3 regions of the Micromonospora sp. NPDC085948 genome follow, and region 3 is predicted to be linked to each of the others. Evidence: riboswitches for the same ligand, from Rfam matches in the RefSeq annotation. Region 3 holds a riboswitch; each other region holds the start of a gene.
The links. Region 3 has a riboswitch for cobalamin ahead of cobN (cobaltochelatase subunit CobN). Riboswitches for the same ligand answer to the same signal wherever they lie in the genome.

Region 1: linked by a shared signal. The riboswitch ahead of AB0O48_RS15530 (ribonucleoside-diphosphate reductase subunit alpha) and the one ahead of cobN (cobaltochelatase subunit CobN) in region 3 are both predicted to bind cobalamin.
Region 2: linked by a shared signal. The riboswitch ahead of AB0O48_RS34135 (acyl-CoA thioesterase) and the one ahead of cobN (cobaltochelatase subunit CobN) in region 3 are both predicted to bind cobalamin.

What each region holds. Positions count from the first base shown of each region.
Region 1 is NZ_JBFBJW010000005.1:61,338-66,961, forward strand. It holds gene AB0O48_RS15525 (ribonucleotide-diphosphate reductase subunit beta) at 1-426, opposite strand, end outside; gene AB0O48_RS15530 (ribonucleoside-diphosphate reductase subunit alpha) at 474-2,810, opposite strand; cobalamin riboswitch at 3,006-3,223, opposite strand; gene AB0O48_RS15535 (L-fuconate dehydratase) at 3,788-5,182, shown strand; gene AB0O48_RS15540 (FadR/GntR family transcriptional regulator) at 5,192-5,624, shown strand, end outside.
Region 2 is NZ_JBFBJW010000025.1:10,912-16,535, forward strand. It holds gene AB0O48_RS34125 (DinB family protein) at 1-151, opposite strand, end outside; gene AB0O48_RS34130 (zinc-dependent alcohol dehydrogenase family protein) at 714-1,706, opposite strand; gene AB0O48_RS34135 (acyl-CoA thioesterase) at 1,802-2,314, opposite strand; cobalamin riboswitch at 2,445-2,659, opposite strand; gene AB0O48_RS34140 (copper resistance protein CopC) at 2,790-4,838, shown strand; gene AB0O48_RS34145 (copper chaperone PCu(A)C) at 4,903-5,502, shown strand; gene AB0O48_RS34150 (Dyp-type peroxidase) at 5,499-5,624, shown strand, end outside.
Region 3 is NZ_JBFBJW010000009.1:98,375-103,998, forward strand. It holds gene AB0O48_RS22690 (RNA polymerase sigma factor) at 1-338, opposite strand, end outside; gene AB0O48_RS22695 (hypothetical protein) at 458-793, shown strand; gene AB0O48_RS22700 (inositol monophosphatase family protein) at 1,010-1,849, opposite strand; gene AB0O48_RS22705 (DUF5919 domain-containing protein) at 1,846-2,106, opposite strand; cobalamin riboswitch at 2,387-2,516, shown strand; gene cobN (cobaltochelatase subunit CobN) at 2,847-5,624, shown strand, end outside.

The sequences.
Region 1 (5,624 bases), on a different contig from region 3:
CCAGCGGAAGCAGAACTCGGCCTTGCGACGGATCGAGGGGATGTTCTCGATGGCGGCGAAGGCCTCGAAGCGCTCGGTCTCGTCGGGCACGTACGTGTCGAGCAGGTTGAGGTAGAACTGGACGTGCACGGCCTCCTCGAACAGCTGCCGGGACAGGTAGAGGCGACCCTCGGGGCTGTTGACGTGCTGGTAGAGGTTGAGCACCAGGTTGTTGGCGACGATCGTGTCGCCGGTGGCGAAGAACGCCACCAGTCGGCTGACCAGGTGCCGCTCGGCCGGCGACAGCTTGTCCAGGTCGGCGAGGTCGGCGTGCAGGTCGACCTCCTCGACCGTCCAGGTGTTGCGGATGGCGTCGCGGAACCTGTCGAAGAAGTGCGGGTAACGCATCGGGCGGAGGGTGAGGTCCATCCCGGGGTCGAGCAGCATGTGCGTGGTCCTCGTGTCGGTGGTGTTGGCGTCGGCGGTGCGGGCGGTCACTGGCAGGCCTCGCACGACTCGGGGTTCTCCAGCGAGCAGGCCAGCGCCTCCGCGTCGACGGCGACGGCGACGGCGACGGCGACGGGTGCGACAGCACTGACGGTGGCCTGTTGGATCCGGGTGGCGGGCCGCGAGCGCAGGTAGTACGTGGACTTCAGCCCGGCCTTCCAGGCGTACAGGTACATCGAGGAGAGCTTGCCGATGGTCGGCGCGGCCAGGAACAGGTTCAGCGACTGGGACTGGTCGATGAACGGGGCACGGGCGGCGGCCAGGTCGATAAGCGCCCGCTGCGGCAGTTCCCAGGCGGTGCGGAACAACTCCCGGACGCCGGCCGGCAGCTCGGCGATGTCCTGCACCGACCCCTCCGCGCGCTTGATCGCCGAGCGGATCCGCTCGGTCCACAGACCGCGGGCCTTCAACTCGCGGACCAGAGCGGTGTTGACCTGGAGGAACTCCCCCGACAGGGTCTCGCGCTTGAACAGGTTGGACACCTGCGGCTCGATGCACTCGTAGCACCCGGCGATCGAGGCGATGGTCGCGGTCGGCGCGACCGCCACGAGCAGCGAGTTGCGCAGCCCGTCCGTCGCAACCCGCTGGCGCAGCGCGTCCCAGCGCGCGGTCTGCGTACCCTCGACACCCCACAGGTCCGGTTGGAGCTGGCCCCGCGCGGCCCGGGTCTGCGGGTACGCCGGGTGCGCGCCGAAGCGACGCGCCAGGTCGGCGGAGGTCTCCAGCGCGGTCAGGTACAACTCCTCGCTGATCCGGGTGGACAGCTCCCGCGCGGCCGGTGAGTCGAACGGCAGCCGCAGCGCGAAGAAGACGTCCTGAAGGCCCATCAGCCCGAGCCCCACCGGCCGCCAGCGGGGGTTGCTCGCCGCCGCCTGCTCGGTCGGGTAGTAGTTGATGTCGATGACCCGGTCCAGGAAGGTCACGGCGGTACGGACGGTGGCGCGCAGCCGCTCCCAGTCGATGCCGCCGTCGCTGAGGTGCGCGGCGAGGTTCACCGAGCCGAGGTTGCACACGGCGGTCTCGGCGTCGCTGGACACCTCGATGATCTCGGTGCACAGGTTGGACAGGTGCACCACGTTGCCGTCCTCGGCGGTCTGGTTGCACAGTCGGTTCGCGGCGTCCTTGAAGGTCATCCACCCGTTGCCGGTCTGGGCGAGGGTGCGCATCATCTTGCCGTACAGCTCCCGCGCCGGGACCTGCCGCACGTGGCGGCCCTGCGTCTCGGCCTGCCGGTACGCGGCGTCGAACCGCTCCCCCCACAGGTCGGGCAGCTCGGGTACCTCGTGCGGGTCGAACAGTGACCACATCTCGTCGGCCTCGACCCGGCGCATGAACTCGTCCGGGATCCAGTTGGCCAGGTTGAGGTTGTGGGTGCGGCGGGCGTCCTCGCCGGTGTTGTCCCGCAGTTGCAGGAACTCCTCGATGTCCGGGTGCCACGGTTCCAGATAGACGCAGGCCGCGCCCTTGCGCCGGCCGCCCTGGTTGACCGCGGCGACGCTCGCGTCCAGTGTGCGCAGCCACGGCACGATCCCGTTGGACTGCCCGTTGGTGCCGCGGATCAGTGCACCCCTGGACCGGACCCGGGAGTACGCGATGCCGATGCCGCCGGCGAACTTGGACAGGTTGGCGACCTGGGCGTACCGCTGGTAGATGGAGTCCAACTCGTCGCGCGGAGAGTCGACCAGATAGCAGGAGGACATCTGGGTGTGTCGGGTGCCGGAGTTGAACAGTGTCGGCGAGCTGGGCAGATAGGCCAGGCTGGACATCAGCCGGTAGAAGCCGACCGCCTCGTCCGGCGTCTGGGACAGCCCGCAGGCCACCCGGAGCAGCCAGTACTGCGGGGTCTCCAGCACCAGCCGGCTGGTGGGGTGACGCAGCAGGTACCTGTCGTACACCGTGCGCAGGCCGAAGTACTCGAATCGTCGGTCGCCGTCGGGATCGACAGCGTGGTCGAGCATCGGGGCGTGGGCGGCGACGAACGCGGCGGTGTCGTCGGCGACCAGGCCCTCGGCGTGGCCGATCCGGATCGCCGCGCTGAACGAGGTGACGCCCTGTCGACGCACCTCCTTGTCGACGTAGCCGGACAGCAGCCGGGCGGCGAGGCGCGAGTACTGCGGTTCCTCACCGATCATCTCGGCGGCGGTCTGGATGGAGAGCCGGTCCAGCTCGGCCGTCGTCGCGCCGTCGTACAGGCCGCTGATCGTGCGGGTGGCGACCCGCATCGGGTCGACGTCGGCCAGGTCGTCGGCCCACCGCTCGACCGCACGGACGATCTTGTTGACGTCCACGGACTCGGTGGTGCCGTTGCGCTTGCGCACCTGCATCGGCGTGCGCCGGACGGCCGCGTCGCCGCTGACCGGGACTGCCTCGGTGACTGTCACCACTCACTCCTCGCGAGTTCGAGACCTGATGGCCCCTCGAACGCGTGGAGACGGACACCAACGGACGCCACGCCGGCACGGCGTGGGTCAGGTGGCGTCGGCCGTCCCACGCGGCCTCGGACCGCCGCCCACCCGGGTGCGGGTACGCGGCGCGCTGGCAGGTCTTCGGACTCGTGGGCACGACCGGGTTGGCCGGTCTCCTACTGGCCGTCGCTTCCCAGACCGCTTCGTGGCCCAGTGCTTCTGACGGCTGTCGTTCCCACTCACCGCTGCGGGACAGTCCCGGATTTCCACCGGGTTCCCTCTTGCCTCGACCACTCCGGATGAGCGGCCGAACCAGCTGCGTTCGACACCATATATAGGGACGCTGCGGTTGTCACACCCCACATGTCGGTCTCGGGCGTGTCGACGGCGACCTCCGTGACGGTCATCACCGGCCACGCCGACCAGGCCGAGTCGCGCCGGGGCGCGGTGGACCGACACCCGCGCGGCGCGCGGTACACGAGCAGGTGTCGACATTCGGAAAGGTGTGATGTATTAAGTCTTTAGATGTAAGGATCCCTACCTATACTTAGGCGTCAATGTAGTTATCCGGAGTGGACATCTAATCTTCTGAACCACTCCTCATATCTCGCACCACCGTCCCCATCGGGCCGGCGGTGCCGCAGCAGTGCCCGGGCCGACGACGAGGTGCCGCCCGTCGAAGGTGCCTACCAGCGCGGCGAATGTTGGTACCACCGCATTCAGGGCTCGCGGATCGGGTACGGCGATCACGGGGACCGCGCACCGACGAATCTCCAGCACGAAGAAACATTGGATGTCTTCGATACCCGACGGATCGACGTCGTTGACGCGTCGGATCGACCCTCCGTATACTCCCAGAGATCATCTGATCTTTAGCCTAACCGGGCGAGGAGCGCATGCCGCAGATCACCGCCGTCACTGTCGAGGACGTCCGCTTCCCCACCTCCCTGACCGCTGACGGCTCCGACGCCATGAACAAGGACGGCGACTACTCGGCGGCCTACGTCGTCCTGCACACCGACGGCGTCGACAGCAGCGGTGCGCCACTCGCGGGCCACGGCCTGACCTTCACCATCGGCCGGGGCAACGACATCGTCGTCGCGGCGGCCGTCCATCAGGCACAGCGCCTCGTCGGCGTGGACGTCGCGACGATGGCGGCGGACATGGGCGCGGTCTACCGTCTGCTCACCTCCGACTCGCAACTACGCTGGCTCGGCCCGGAGAAGGGTGTCGTGCACCTGTCGCTGGCCGCCGTCCTCAACGCGTCGTGGGATCTGGTCGCCCGGGTCGCCGACAAGCCGCTGTGGCGGCTGCTCGTCGACATGTCCCCCGAGCAGCTCGTCGACATCGCGGACCTGCGCTACCTGTCCGACGCGCTGACCCGGGACGAGGCGCTGGCCATCCTGCGGGCCAAGGAGAGCACGAAGGCGGCCCGTCTCGCCGAGCTCGACCGGACCGGCTACCCCGCCTACACCACCTCGGCAGGCTGGCTCGGCTACGGCGACGACAAGCTGCGCCGGCTGTGCCAGGAGGCGGTGGACACCGGCTACGGCTACGTCAAGCTGAAGGTGGGCGCCAACCTCGACGACGACATCCGCCGGTGCGGCATCGCCCGGGAGATCCTCGGTCCGGACCGCAACCTGATGATCGACGCCAACCAGGTGTGGGACGTCGGTCAGGCCATCGAGTGGGTCAAGGCCCTGGCGCAGTTCGAGCCACTGTGGATCGAGGAGCCGACCAGCCCCGACGACATTCTGGGCCACGCCGCCGTGCGCCGCGCCGTCGCTCCGATCGGAGTCGCCACCGGCGAGCACTGCCACAACCGGGTGATGTTCAAGCAGTTGTTCCAGGCCGAGGCCATCGACTTCTGTCAACTGGACACCGGCAGGTTGGCCAGCATCAACGAGATCGTCGCCGTGCTGCTGCTCGCCGCGAAGTTCGACATCCCCGTGTGCCCCCACGCCGGCGGTGTCGGGCTGTGCGAGATGGTCCAGCACGTGTCGGTGCTCGACTACGTCGCGATCTCGGGAGATCTCACCAACCGGGTCACCGAGTTCGTCGACCACCTGCACGAGCACTTCACCGACCCGTGCATCATCCAGGACACCGGCTCGGGCAGCGGTTACGTCCTGCCCAGCCAGCCCGGTTACTCCACCCGGATGCGCCAGGAGTCGGTCGAGCTCTACCGGTTCCCCGACGGCGGCTACTGGGCGGCGACGGACCCGACTACGGTGTCATCTTCGGAGCCGTACGTGATCGCGGGTGGGACGGCCACCCCCGCCGGCCGCTAGGGGGATGTCATGTCGCGCACCGACGAGGTGGTGAACGGCATCAAACGGATGATCCTCGAAGGGCGTTTCAAGCCCGGGGACCGGCTGCCCATCGAGAAGGACCTCGCCGAGTCGCTCGGCGTCTCGCGGGGCTCGCTGCGCGAGGGGATGTCGGCTCTGTCGATCCTCGGCATCGTCAACATCCGCCAGGGTGACGGCACCTACGTCACCAACCTCGACGCGCCGCAGCTGTTGGCCCCGATGGGCTTCGTGGTCGACTTCCAGGGCCAGGGCGACCCACGGCACGTGCACATCGTCCGGCGGCTGTTGGAGTGCGAGGCCGCCCGCCTGGCGGCGACCAGGATCACCGACGAGGCCCTCGCCCAGGCGGGCGAACTGCTCGACGAGGCGGCGCGGATCGCCGGTCGGTCGCCGCAGGAGCACGAACGGATCATGGAGATCG
Region 2 (5,624 bases), on a different contig from region 3:
GTCGGCCGAGCTGCTCGGCGTCCAGTCCGTCGCACTTCATCTCTATGGTCAGGCGGTAGTTGCCGAGGTACTCCCGGTAGGTCGCCTTCTCGCCGACGGGCTGACCGAAGGTCCTGGGGTCTTTCTCGGGGGCGGTCCACAGTTTGCTCACGGCGCCACCAAATCGCGGGCGGATCGCACCAGTCAAGTGAGTTGCGGTGCACCAACTTCGACGGCGCATCGCTGGCGAAGCTTGACACCTTCGTTCCGCAGGAAGCACCGATTGAGCTGCCTCAAAGTCCACCGGAGTTCATGGACGTCCGGACAGAGTCGTCCTGGTCGTCACTCAGACGAACGCCGGATCTTGCGCATGAGCATGGCCCAGACGCCGTACCCGGAGCCGACATTCCCCGTGATTGCGCCGGCAGCAGAGCCCATGAAGAGGGCGTTGGCGCAGTCAGGGCAGACCTTGCGGCCGGTGATTGTCTCTTGAAACGGCTCTTTGACCCGTCGTCTGCAGTCCGGACACTCACGGCTTGACAGGCCCATTGGCTCTCCCCGGTCGGTTATCGAGCAGGGTATCCGGCTGCCACTACCGAATCCGTCGTCACGAGCGCCTTGACGCCTACGAGACGCCAGGGCGCGGCAGCAATGCGACGCAGAAGCTCCAGGGTCAAAGGGCGGCCCGCAGCGGCGCGACGCGCCCTGCAGATCGGAGGGACGGTCCCCGCATCTCAACCGGCGACGTCCACGACAACCTTGCCGTTCGCGGTGCCGCTGGCGACCAGGCGGTGGGCGTCCGTGACCGTGTCGAGCGTGAACGTGCGTGGATCCAGTCGCGGGCGCAACATGCCGGCGTCGGCCAGCGCCGCGACCTCGCGCAGAATGTCGCCCTGGTGTTCGCGGCCCTGCCCGGTCAGCAGCGGCAGCAGAGTGAACACCCCGGAATAGGTCGCTCCCCGGAACGACAGCGGGGCGAGCGAGTGCGACCCCCAGCCCAACGCGCTGACCACGTGGCCGTGATAGGTGCGCACCGCCGCGAACGACGCGTCGAGGGTCGCGCCGCCCACGTTGTCGGCGATGATGTCGAACCCGGCACCGTCGGTGTACCTCTGCACGTACTCCTCGACGCTTGTCGAGGTGTAGTCGATCGCTACCGCGCCCAGGCTCTCGATCAGAGACATGCTCGCCGGCCCACCCGTGGCGTACGCCGCGGCGCCGCGCGCCTGGGCGAGTTGGACGCTCACGTAACCGACGCCACCGGCGCCGCCGTGCACCAGCACCTTCTGGCCGGCCCGGACCCCGGCCCGGTCGACAAGCCCCTCCCAGGAGGTGATCGCCGCCAGGGGTAACGCGGCGGCCTCCCGCATGGAGAGGGTGTTCGGCTTGCGGGCCAGGAGTCGGGTGTCCACGGCGGCGTACTCGGCAAGCGAACCCTGGAGGTCGCCCACGCCCCCGCACAGCCCGTACACCTCGTCTCCCGGCGCGAGGTCGGTCACCTCCGCACCGACCGCCGCGACGACGCCGGCGAGGTCCAGGCCGAGCACCGCGGGGAGCTGGATGCGTGCGTGCGCGGCCTTTCCCGCCTGGATCTTCGTGTCGAGCGGGTTGACCCCGCTGGCGACGATCCGCACCAGCGCCTGCCCGCGCTCGGGGCTGGGTTGGTCGATCTCCTCGATCGTCAGCGGAACGTCGAACTCCCGCAGCACCGCAGCGCGCATCGCCATCCACACTCTCCGTGATCGGGGCCTCTCGTGGACGCTATCCGACCGGATCGGCGGTGGGGCGGGTTCTCGGACCGGCCACCGTCACAACGGGCGCGTCAGGCGTCGTCGGCGCCGTCGAGCAACGCGCGTCGCAGCGCCAGCCGGTGCTCCCGGCGGATCTCCGCCTCCCGGTACCGTCGCCGGTCCCCGTCGGTCTCCGGCAGCAGCGGCGGCACCGTACGAGGCTGACCGTCGTCGTCGATGGCGACCATGACCAGGTGGGCGGTGGCCACGTCGGTGGGCGGCACCGCCCGGTCCCACCGGTCGGCGGTCACCTTGACGGCGACCTCCATCGAGCTGCGGCCGGCCCAGGTGATCCGGGCATCGACGTGTACGACGTCACCGACCCGCACCGCGCGGAGGAACGCCGTCTCGTCGATGGCAGCGGTCACCGCCGGCCCGTCGGAGTGCCGGGCGGCGACCACACCGGCGACGGAGTCGATGAGGTTGAGGATCCGGCCGCCGTGCACCGTACCCATCAGGTTGGTGTGGTGCTGGTCCATGATCTGCGACAGGGTCAGGTGCGACGCCGACGGCGCTCGGCCGGCGATCGTGGTGGTGTCGTGCACAGCGGTAGTCCGTCCCTCGGGAAACCACACCGCCGGGTCGCGGACACGCGCTGACGAGGACCTGGCCGTGCGCCACACGCACGGCCCGTCACCCGCTCAGCCCACCCGCGAGGCCGACGGCAGCGCACACGGTTGTGTACGCGGCGCCGGCAGGTCTTCGGACTCGCGGGCCTGACCGGTCGCGCCGGTCCCCTACTGGCCGTCGCTTCCCAGGCCGTTGGCCCAGTGCTGATGACGGCGGTCGTTCCCACTCACCGCTGCGGGGCAGCCCCGGATTTCCACCGGGTTCCCTCTTGCGACGCCCAGCCGGTCACGACGGGGCGAACCAGCGCCGTCGGCAGCATAGCTGGCCAGGGAATGTGTCCACCCGGGGCGTCCCGCTGCGACGGCCCGCGACCTCGTCGTCAACTTTTGTCGTCGGAGGAAGAAGATCGCCACCTCTTGAAAAAAGTCTCGCGAGGGTGAGGATATCCAGATGCGTCGTCTCCCCCAGACTTGCGGGCGGGTGATCTCGGGCCTCCTCGCGTTCCTCCTCGCCTCGGCGGTCGCCCTGCTCGCGTCCGCCCAACCCGCCGCGGCTCACGGGACCCTCGCCGACTCCACACCGGCGGGCGGCTCCACCGTGCGCGAGCCGTTCACGGCGGTGCGGCTCTACTTCACCGAGAAGGCCGCCGCCAACGCGTTCTTCACGGTCACCGCCCCGGACGGCACCCGGGTCGACGACGGCTGGTCGCAGGGGGAGCCGAAGCCGCTGGAGAAGCCGGTACGGGAGTACTTCCTGGTCAACGGGCAGTTCGAGCCACGGGAGTACACGACGGGGTTCCCCGCGGTGGTGACCGTCGCCCACCTGCCCGCCAAGGGCCAGTATTCGGTGAGCTACCTGTCGGTCGCCTCGGACGGCGACACCGTGCGGGGCACCCTGACCTTCCGCTACGACGGGCGGGTGGCCGCGGCGCCGAAGGGGTGGAGCCCGCCGTCGACCCAACCGGACCCGGCGCTGGTGGCCGCCACCGAGCAGCACAACACGTCCGGGCAGGCCTCGGCGGTGCCGACCACCGCGGACGATCCGTCCAACCCGCCGGCTGCGGCGGCTCCGTCGACCGGGTCCACCGAGGAGAGCGGCTTCGGAACGGTGGCCTTGGCCGGCTGGGCGGTGGTGGTCGCGGCGGCCGGGGCGGTGGCCGCGTACATCTTCTGGCGTCGCCGATCGGCTTCCACCCGCAGACCCACCGGCCGGGGCCGCACCTCGCCGGCGACCTCCGGTCGACGCGGCGGTGGTGCCCGTCCCACGAACAAGGCCGGCACCGGCCCGGCCGCCGGCGCCAGGGCCACCGGCGGCAAGACCATCGGCGGTGGCAAGGCCGACGGTCGCAGGACCGTCGTCGCGCCGGCTCCGGGCGACAAGCGGCGGCCCACCACCGTGCCGGCGGCACGCAAGGGCAACGCGGTCGTCACGGCCCGCACGGGCGTCGCGGTCGATCCGACGCCGACCGATCAAACCGTCGCCGGTACGGACGGCGAGCCCACGGTCGAGCCCGGAGCACGGCCCGACACGGATCTCGCCGCCGCAGCGCCCGGATCCCGGCTGAGCAACACCCACCTTGCCCTGCTCGTCGGCGGGCTGGTGATCGCTCTGCTGGCCGGGTTCGGTCTGGCCCGCATCGGGACCGGCGACGGGAACCCGGCGGACCGCAGCGCCCGGCAGCCCGCGGGCGGTCCGCCCGCCCCGGGCCAGGAGGGCGCCGCGAACGACGGGCACCAACACCCGGCGGGCACCGGGCCGCACACGCATCGCGGTGACGGCGCGACGGGCGAGACGCTGGCGACCGGGACGACGGTCAGCGCCGGCGGCTACACCCTGCAACCACTGGAGCGGTCCCAACCGCCCGGGGTACGCGCGGACTACCGGTTCCGCATCGTCGGGACCGACCGGCAACCGGCGACCCGCTTCGCGGTCGTCCACGACAAGCCGTTGCACCTGATCGTGGTCGGCCGCGACCTGTCCGGCTATCAGCACCTGCACCCGACGATGGCGGCCGACGGCACCTGGAGCGTCCCCCTGACACTGGCCCGGCCCGGCGGCTACCGCGTCTACGCCGACTTCTCCGTCACCGCGACCAACGACACGCAGATTCCGCTCGTGCTGGGCGTCGACCACACCGTGCCCGGCGCGCACACCCCGACCGCGTTGCCGCCGGTGCAGGCCCAGGCGAAGGCCGGGCCGTACGCGGTGTCGATGACCGGAACCCCGACGGTGGGGGTGACGGCGCCGATGCACTTCAAGGTCAGCGCCGACCCGACCGTGCCCGTGCAGTTGGAGCCGTACCTGGGCGCGTACGGGCACCTGGTCGTCGTCCGCGAGGGCGACCTCGGGTACGTGCACGTCCACCCCGAGCCGGAGCTGGTCGACGGGTCGGTCAAGTTCTGGCTGACCGCCCCGAGTTCGGGCCGGTACCGGGCGTTCTTCGACTTCCAGGTCGCCGGCAAGGTGCACACCGCCGAGTTCACGATCAACGTGCCCTGAGCCGGAACTTTCTCCCCGCTGCGGCCGACCATCCAGCCAGCAGCGATCATCGGAGGAAGAACACATGCGCAGCACCAACCCGTTCGGTTCACGCCACTTGGCCACCGTCCTCGCCGCCGCCATCCTGGCGGTGGGCGCCGCGGGTTGCGGCTCGTCCGACTCTCCGTCGGCAGCGCAGCCCGCGCCGTCCGCGTCGGTCTCGGCCAACCCGGACGCCGGTGTGCTCGGCATTCGTGACCCGTGGGTCAAGGCGGCCGACAAGGGGATGACGGCGGCCTTCGGGACCCTGGTCAACGACGGTGACAGCGATGTCACGCTGACCAGCGCCACGACCGAGGTGTCGCCCATGGAGCTGCACGAGATGGCCATGAAGGACGGCAAGATGGTCATGCGGCAGAAGCAGGGCGGCATCGTGATCAAGTCCAAGGGCACGCACGCGTTGGAGCCCGGTGGCGATCACCTGATGCTGATGGACCTCACCAAGCCGGTCCAGGCCGGAGACGAGCTGACAGTCACCCTGACCTTCGCCGACGGCCGGACCCAGCAGTTCCGCGCGGTGGCCAAGCCGTTCACCGGCGCGCAGGAGAGCTACGCCCCCGGGCACGGCGAGCCCATGCCCGGCACGAGCGCTACGCCGGGGATGAGCATGAGCCCGGCGTCGTGACCGAGACGTCACCCGTCCGGCCGGTGAGCAGGCGTGGCCTGCTCACCGGCGGGGCTCTCGCCGTCGGCGGTGCCGTGGCCGGCGGGACCGCGATCGCCGTGACCCGTGCCGGGCAGACCGGA
Region 3 (5,624 bases):
ATCTCCGCCGTCGGATCCGCCGCCGCGGCACGCAGGACGAGGCCGTCGCGGCGGCCGCGCGACCGGTGCAGGTTGCGGGTCTCGTTGGCGACGATCGCGAGCAACCAGGACCGGAAGGACGACTCGCCCCGATAACGGGACAACTTGCGGTACGCCTTCACGAACGCCTCCTGGATGACGTCCTCGGAGTCCGAGCCCGCCCCGAGCAGCGACGCCGTCCGGTACGCGGACGCGGTGTGCCGGGCGACCAGGAGGTCGTACGCCTCCAGGTCACCGGAGCGAGCGCGGGTGACGAGCGCCTCGTCGTCCAGGGGAACCTCCGTTCGGGTCACACTCATGACACCGCCCACGCGTGGCGGGTTCCACCCCCGTCGGATCAGCTGTCTCCCACCCGGCGTGCAGCGTCTTGCCAGGATTCGGTGCTGCACTGGAGGGGCGTCGAGGGAAGGGGTGGGGCATGAGCTGGTTCAGTCGCCGGTCACGGGGCGCCGAGGCGACCCCGACGAAGCTGGACCGGGAGGCGACCCGGGACGACCTCGCCGCGCTGGAGGCGTTCGTCACGAGCCGGCGCGGGGTGGAGTTCTACCTGGAGCCGGAGACCACCGCGACGGACACCACGGTGGTGGCGATCGCCCACGACGGGGAGTGGATCCGCCGCCGTACCGGCACCCCCCGCGCGGCCGGGTCCATCGCCCGCAAGCACGCGGTGCCGCTGTACGAGGCGGGCCGCACCGGCTACCCGGAACGGATGCGGACCTGGAGCCGCGCCCACCCGGAACGCCACGCCCGCTGAGGCGAAACGTCCACGAATCATGCTGCCGAGCGACCCGATATCGGGGTCGATCATGGAGGTGTGGTGCCTAGTTTGGCGACGAAAGGCTGCTTTGTCGCCCACCACAACTCCATGATCGACAAGGCGGGACTGTGACCAGGTGGTGTCCCGACGTTGGAGCCGTTGTTGCCCGTGCACTCTCGTCATGTGAGCGGTGGCGTGATCACCGGCAGGTGATCAATGGGGATCCGCTGGGTGAGGCGGAAGACCAGTCATGCCTTCCGCACGTGCGAGTGATCGCTGAACGAGCGTGAGGACGGGCGGTAGGAGCAGCTCGTTGCCGCCGATCGTGGCGACAGCGTGTGCGCTGTGGGGCGTGCCGTCGACGTCGACGACGAGCGCACCGGCCTCTCGGGCGATCACGACGCCCGCGACGGTGTCCCAGGGCTTGTTGTTGAGCATGATGAACGCGTCGATCCTGCCCTGCGCCAACCAGGCGAGGTCGATCGCGGCGGAACCGTGCATGCGGATCCGTTGGACGTGCCGGGTGAGCTGCTCGGTGATGGCGAGTCTCTCGGCGTTCTTCCGGCTGGCGTCGGCACCGACCGCGTAGTCGCCGATGGCGACGACGGCGTCCCGGAGATCGGTGACCTGGCTGGCGCAGATGCGTCGGTTGTCGGCATAGGCGCCGTGCCCCTGAACGGCGTGGTAGCGGGTGCCGAGGAACGGCAGGTCGATGACGCCGAGGACGGCGTCTGTGCCGTGCAGGAGGCCGAGGGAGATCGCGCACAGGGGTGAGCCGTGGACGAAGTTGACGGTGCCGTCGACGGGGTCGAGTGCCCAGGTCAGTTCGGTGGCGTCGCCGCTGCCGCCATACTCCTCGCCGAGGAAACCGATGTCGGGCGCCGTGGCGGCCAGATGCTCGCGAACCGCTCGCTCGATGGCGTAGTCCACCTCGGACGCCATGTCACGGTCACCCTTGAAGGTCAGCGCGCCGGGCTGGAGCGTCCGCATCAGGTCGTGTGCCAGGTCAACGGCCTCCTGTGCGAGGGGGAGGAGGCGGGCGTGGTCGGTCATAGCTGGCGGCTGCGCTCCCAGAGTGAGGTGAACATCTCGTCGAATATCGGGTAGAGGCCGGAGGGACTCGTGTCGCGTTCGATGACCATCGTCGGGCAGTCGACGCCCCGCATCCGCGGTAGGTAGTGCTGGACGACGCAGAGTCGGTCATCAATCAGAAGCACGTTGGCGCGAATGGACTCGTCGTAGACGCCGATGGCCAGGTGGTCTCGGACACCTGCGGGGAGTGCACGCCCGTTTTCTCGGCTGGCTGTCACTGACTCGCCGGCCGCGCCGCTTCGAGCACGAGTAACCCAGGGCTGACCCCGTGGGTGCTGAATCGTCTACGACATCAGCTCCAGAGGGAGTCACACAGACACTCGGCTCCCTCTGCGGGATCACTCCGCCACCGGCCAATCAGCTCGCCGTCTCGTGGTCAGGCAACCCCGCGCACCTATATTTTCCCAGGTCAATGTGATGAGCGGGGCCGGGCGGTGCCAGGGCCGGCGTTGACCGGCGGCGGAGGGGTGTGGCAGCATTCGCGGCCTGACGGCAGTGAAGGAAGTCGGTGCGATTCCGACGCGGTCCCGCCACTGTCACCGGGGAGCGATCCCCCCTCGTGAGTCACGACCGTGTGTCTGCGGTTGGAAGGCCGGGGGAGAGCGTCGATCCGGAAGCCAGGATACTTCGGCCGTCGGGATGTACCCCAGGGCGTGGACACCCGAGGAGGACCCGATGACGCACAGCGTCTCATCCATTGACGATCATCGTCATGAGCCGTTTGGCGGGCACTGCACCGCGCCCACAACCGGCCGGCCCCGCACGTCCCGGCCCGGCCGTCGCGGCGTGTGCCAGACCGCTGGCTTCCGGTACCGCTGACCTGGGCGTCTGGCGCTGACCGGCCCCGACGTCCGCGTCGCTGAGCCCGGCCGAGCCGTCGTACCGGCTGACGCCGCACCCACCCGCTTCGTCCAGGTCGCCTCCGTAGCGGCCAGGGCGTCACTCTCCGGAGCCCGCCGTGCGCATCCTGCTGCTCTCCACCGCCGACACCGACCTGCTGGCCGCCCGCGCCAGCGGCGCCGACTACCGGCTCGCCAACCCCGCGCGGGTCGCCGCCGACGAGGTGTCCGCCCTGCTCGACGGGGTCGACCTCGTCGTCGTACGCCTGCTCGGCGGTCGGCAGGCGTGGCCGGACGGCCTCGCCGCGGTGCTCGCCACCGGTGTGCCGACGGTCGTGCTCGGCGGCGAGGCGCTGCCCGACGCGGAGCTGATGGCCATCTCCACAGTGCCGTCCGGGGTCGTCACCCAGGCGTTGGCGTACCTCGTCGAGGGTGGGCCGGACAACCTCGGGCAGCTCGCCCGGTTCCTCTCCGACACGGTGCTGCTCACCGGCGAGGGGTTCGCCCCGCCCGCGCCCACCCCCGCGTACGGCGTGCACGGCGAACACCCGACCGACCCGCAGCGGCCCACCGTGGGCATCGTCTTCTACCGGGCGCACGCCCTCGCCGGCAACACCGAATTCGTCGACGTCCTCGCGGACGCGGTCCACAACGCCGGCGGCAACCCGGTGCCGATCTTCTGCGGCTCGCTGCGAGGGCTGACCACCGGCGCGGGACCGCTCGGGCTGTTCGCCCGCTGCGACGCGCTGCTGGTCACCGTGCTGGCCGCCGGTGGCGCGGTCGCCGCGGACGCCTCCGGGGGCGGCGACGAGGACGCCTGGGACGTCGGCGCCCTGGCCGCCCTGGACGTGCCGATCATCCAGGCGCTCTGCCTGACCAGCACCCGCGAGCAGTGGGCCGGCAGCGACGCGGGGCTGTCCCCGTTGGACGCGGCGATGCAGGTGGCCATCCCCGAGTTCGACGGCCGGATCGTCAGCGTGCCGTTCTCGTTCAAGCAGATCGACGCCGACGGCCTCTCGGTCTACGCGGCCGACGCCGACCGGGCCGCCCGGGTCGCCGGGATCGCCGTGCGCCACGCCCGGCTGCGGTACGTGCCCAACGCCGACAAGCGGGTCGCCGTGGTGCTCAGCTCGTACCCCACCAAGCACTCCCGGGTCGGCAACGCCGTCGGGCTGGACACCCCGGTCTCGGCGGTCCGACTGCTGGCCGCGTTCGCCGAGGCCGGCTACCACCTGGGCGACGCGCCGGTGCCCGACGACGGCGACGCTCTGATCCACGCTCTGATCGCCGCCGGTGGTCACGACGTGGAGTGGCTCACCCCGGAGCAGCTGGCCGCCGCCGAGGCCCGGATCCCGGGGCAGACCTACCGGCGGTGGTTCGACCAGGTGCCGTCCGAGCTGCGGGAACGGATGCGGGAACACTGGGGTGAGCCGCCCGGCCAGCTCTACACCGAGGGCGGGGACATCGTGCTCGCCGGGCTGCGCTTCGGCAACGTGGTGCTGCTGATCCAACCGCCGCGCGGCTTCGGGGAGAACCCGATCGCCATCTACCACGACCCGGACCTGCCGCCGAGTCACCACTACCTGGCCGCGTACCGCTGGCTGGCCGCCCCGGTCGCCGACGGCGGCTTCGGCGCGGACGCCGTGGTGCACCTGGGCAAGCACGGCACCCTGGAGTGGCTGCCCGGCAAGGGCCTCGGCCTGGCCGCCGACTGCGCCCCCGACGCGGTCCTCGGTGACCTGCCGCTGGTCTACCCGTTCATCGTCAACGACCCCGGCGAGGGCACCCAGGCCAAGCGCCGCGCGCACGCCGTGGTCATCGACCACCTGGTGCCGCCGATGGCCCGCGCCGAGACCTACGGCGACCTGGCCAAACTGGAGCAACTGCTCGACGAGTACGCCACCGTGCAGGCCCTCGACCCGGCGAAGGTGCCCACCGTGCGGGCGCAGATCTGGGACCTCGTCCGCGCGGCGGAGCTGCACCACGACCTGCACGCCGAGGCGATGCCCGACGCGGACGACTTCGACGAGTTCGTGCTGCACCTCGACGGGTACCTCTGCGAGGTCAAGGACGTGCAGATCCGCGACGGGTTGCACATCCTCGCCGACGCGCCCACCGGTGAGCCCCGGGTCAACCTGGTCCTCGCGGTGCTGCGCGCCCCGCAGATCTGGGGTGGCGCCCGTGCCCTGCCCGGCCTGCGGCAGGCGCTCGCCGTCGCGTACTCCCTCGACGAGCAGGAGCTGCTCGCGGCACCGGGCGAACGACTGGCGGTGCCCACGGAGCTGACCGACGTGGTGGACGGGCCGGCCGGCACCGCCGCCGACGCGGTCGACCTGATCGAGGCCCTCGCCCGGCGGTTGGTTATCGGGATGGAGACGCTCGGCTGGGACGCCGAGGCCGTCGACGCGGTGGTTGTCGAGGTGACCGGCCAGTCGATCCCGGACGTCGCCGCTGTGCTGCACTTCGCCGCCACCGAGCTGGTGCCCCGGCTGGACCGGACCACCGACGAGCTGACCAATACTCTCGGCGCGCTCGACGGCCGGTTCGTGCCGCCCGGCCCGTCCGGTTCACCCACCCGGGGCCTGGTCAACGTGCTGCCCACCGGCCGCAACTTCTACTCCGTCGACCCCAAGGCCATTCCCAGCCGCAACGCCTGGGACGTCGGGGTGGCCCTCGCCGACTCGCTGCTGGCCCGGCACCTCGCCGACACCGGGTCGTACCCCCGCTCGGTGGGTCTGACCGTGTGGGGCACCAGCGCGATGCGCACCCAGGGCGACGACATCGCCGAGGTGCTCGCGCTGCTGGGCTGCCGGCCGGTGTGGGACGACCGATCGCGGCGGGTCACCGGCATCGAGGTGGTGCCGACCGCCGAGCTGGGCCGGCCGCGTGTCGACGTG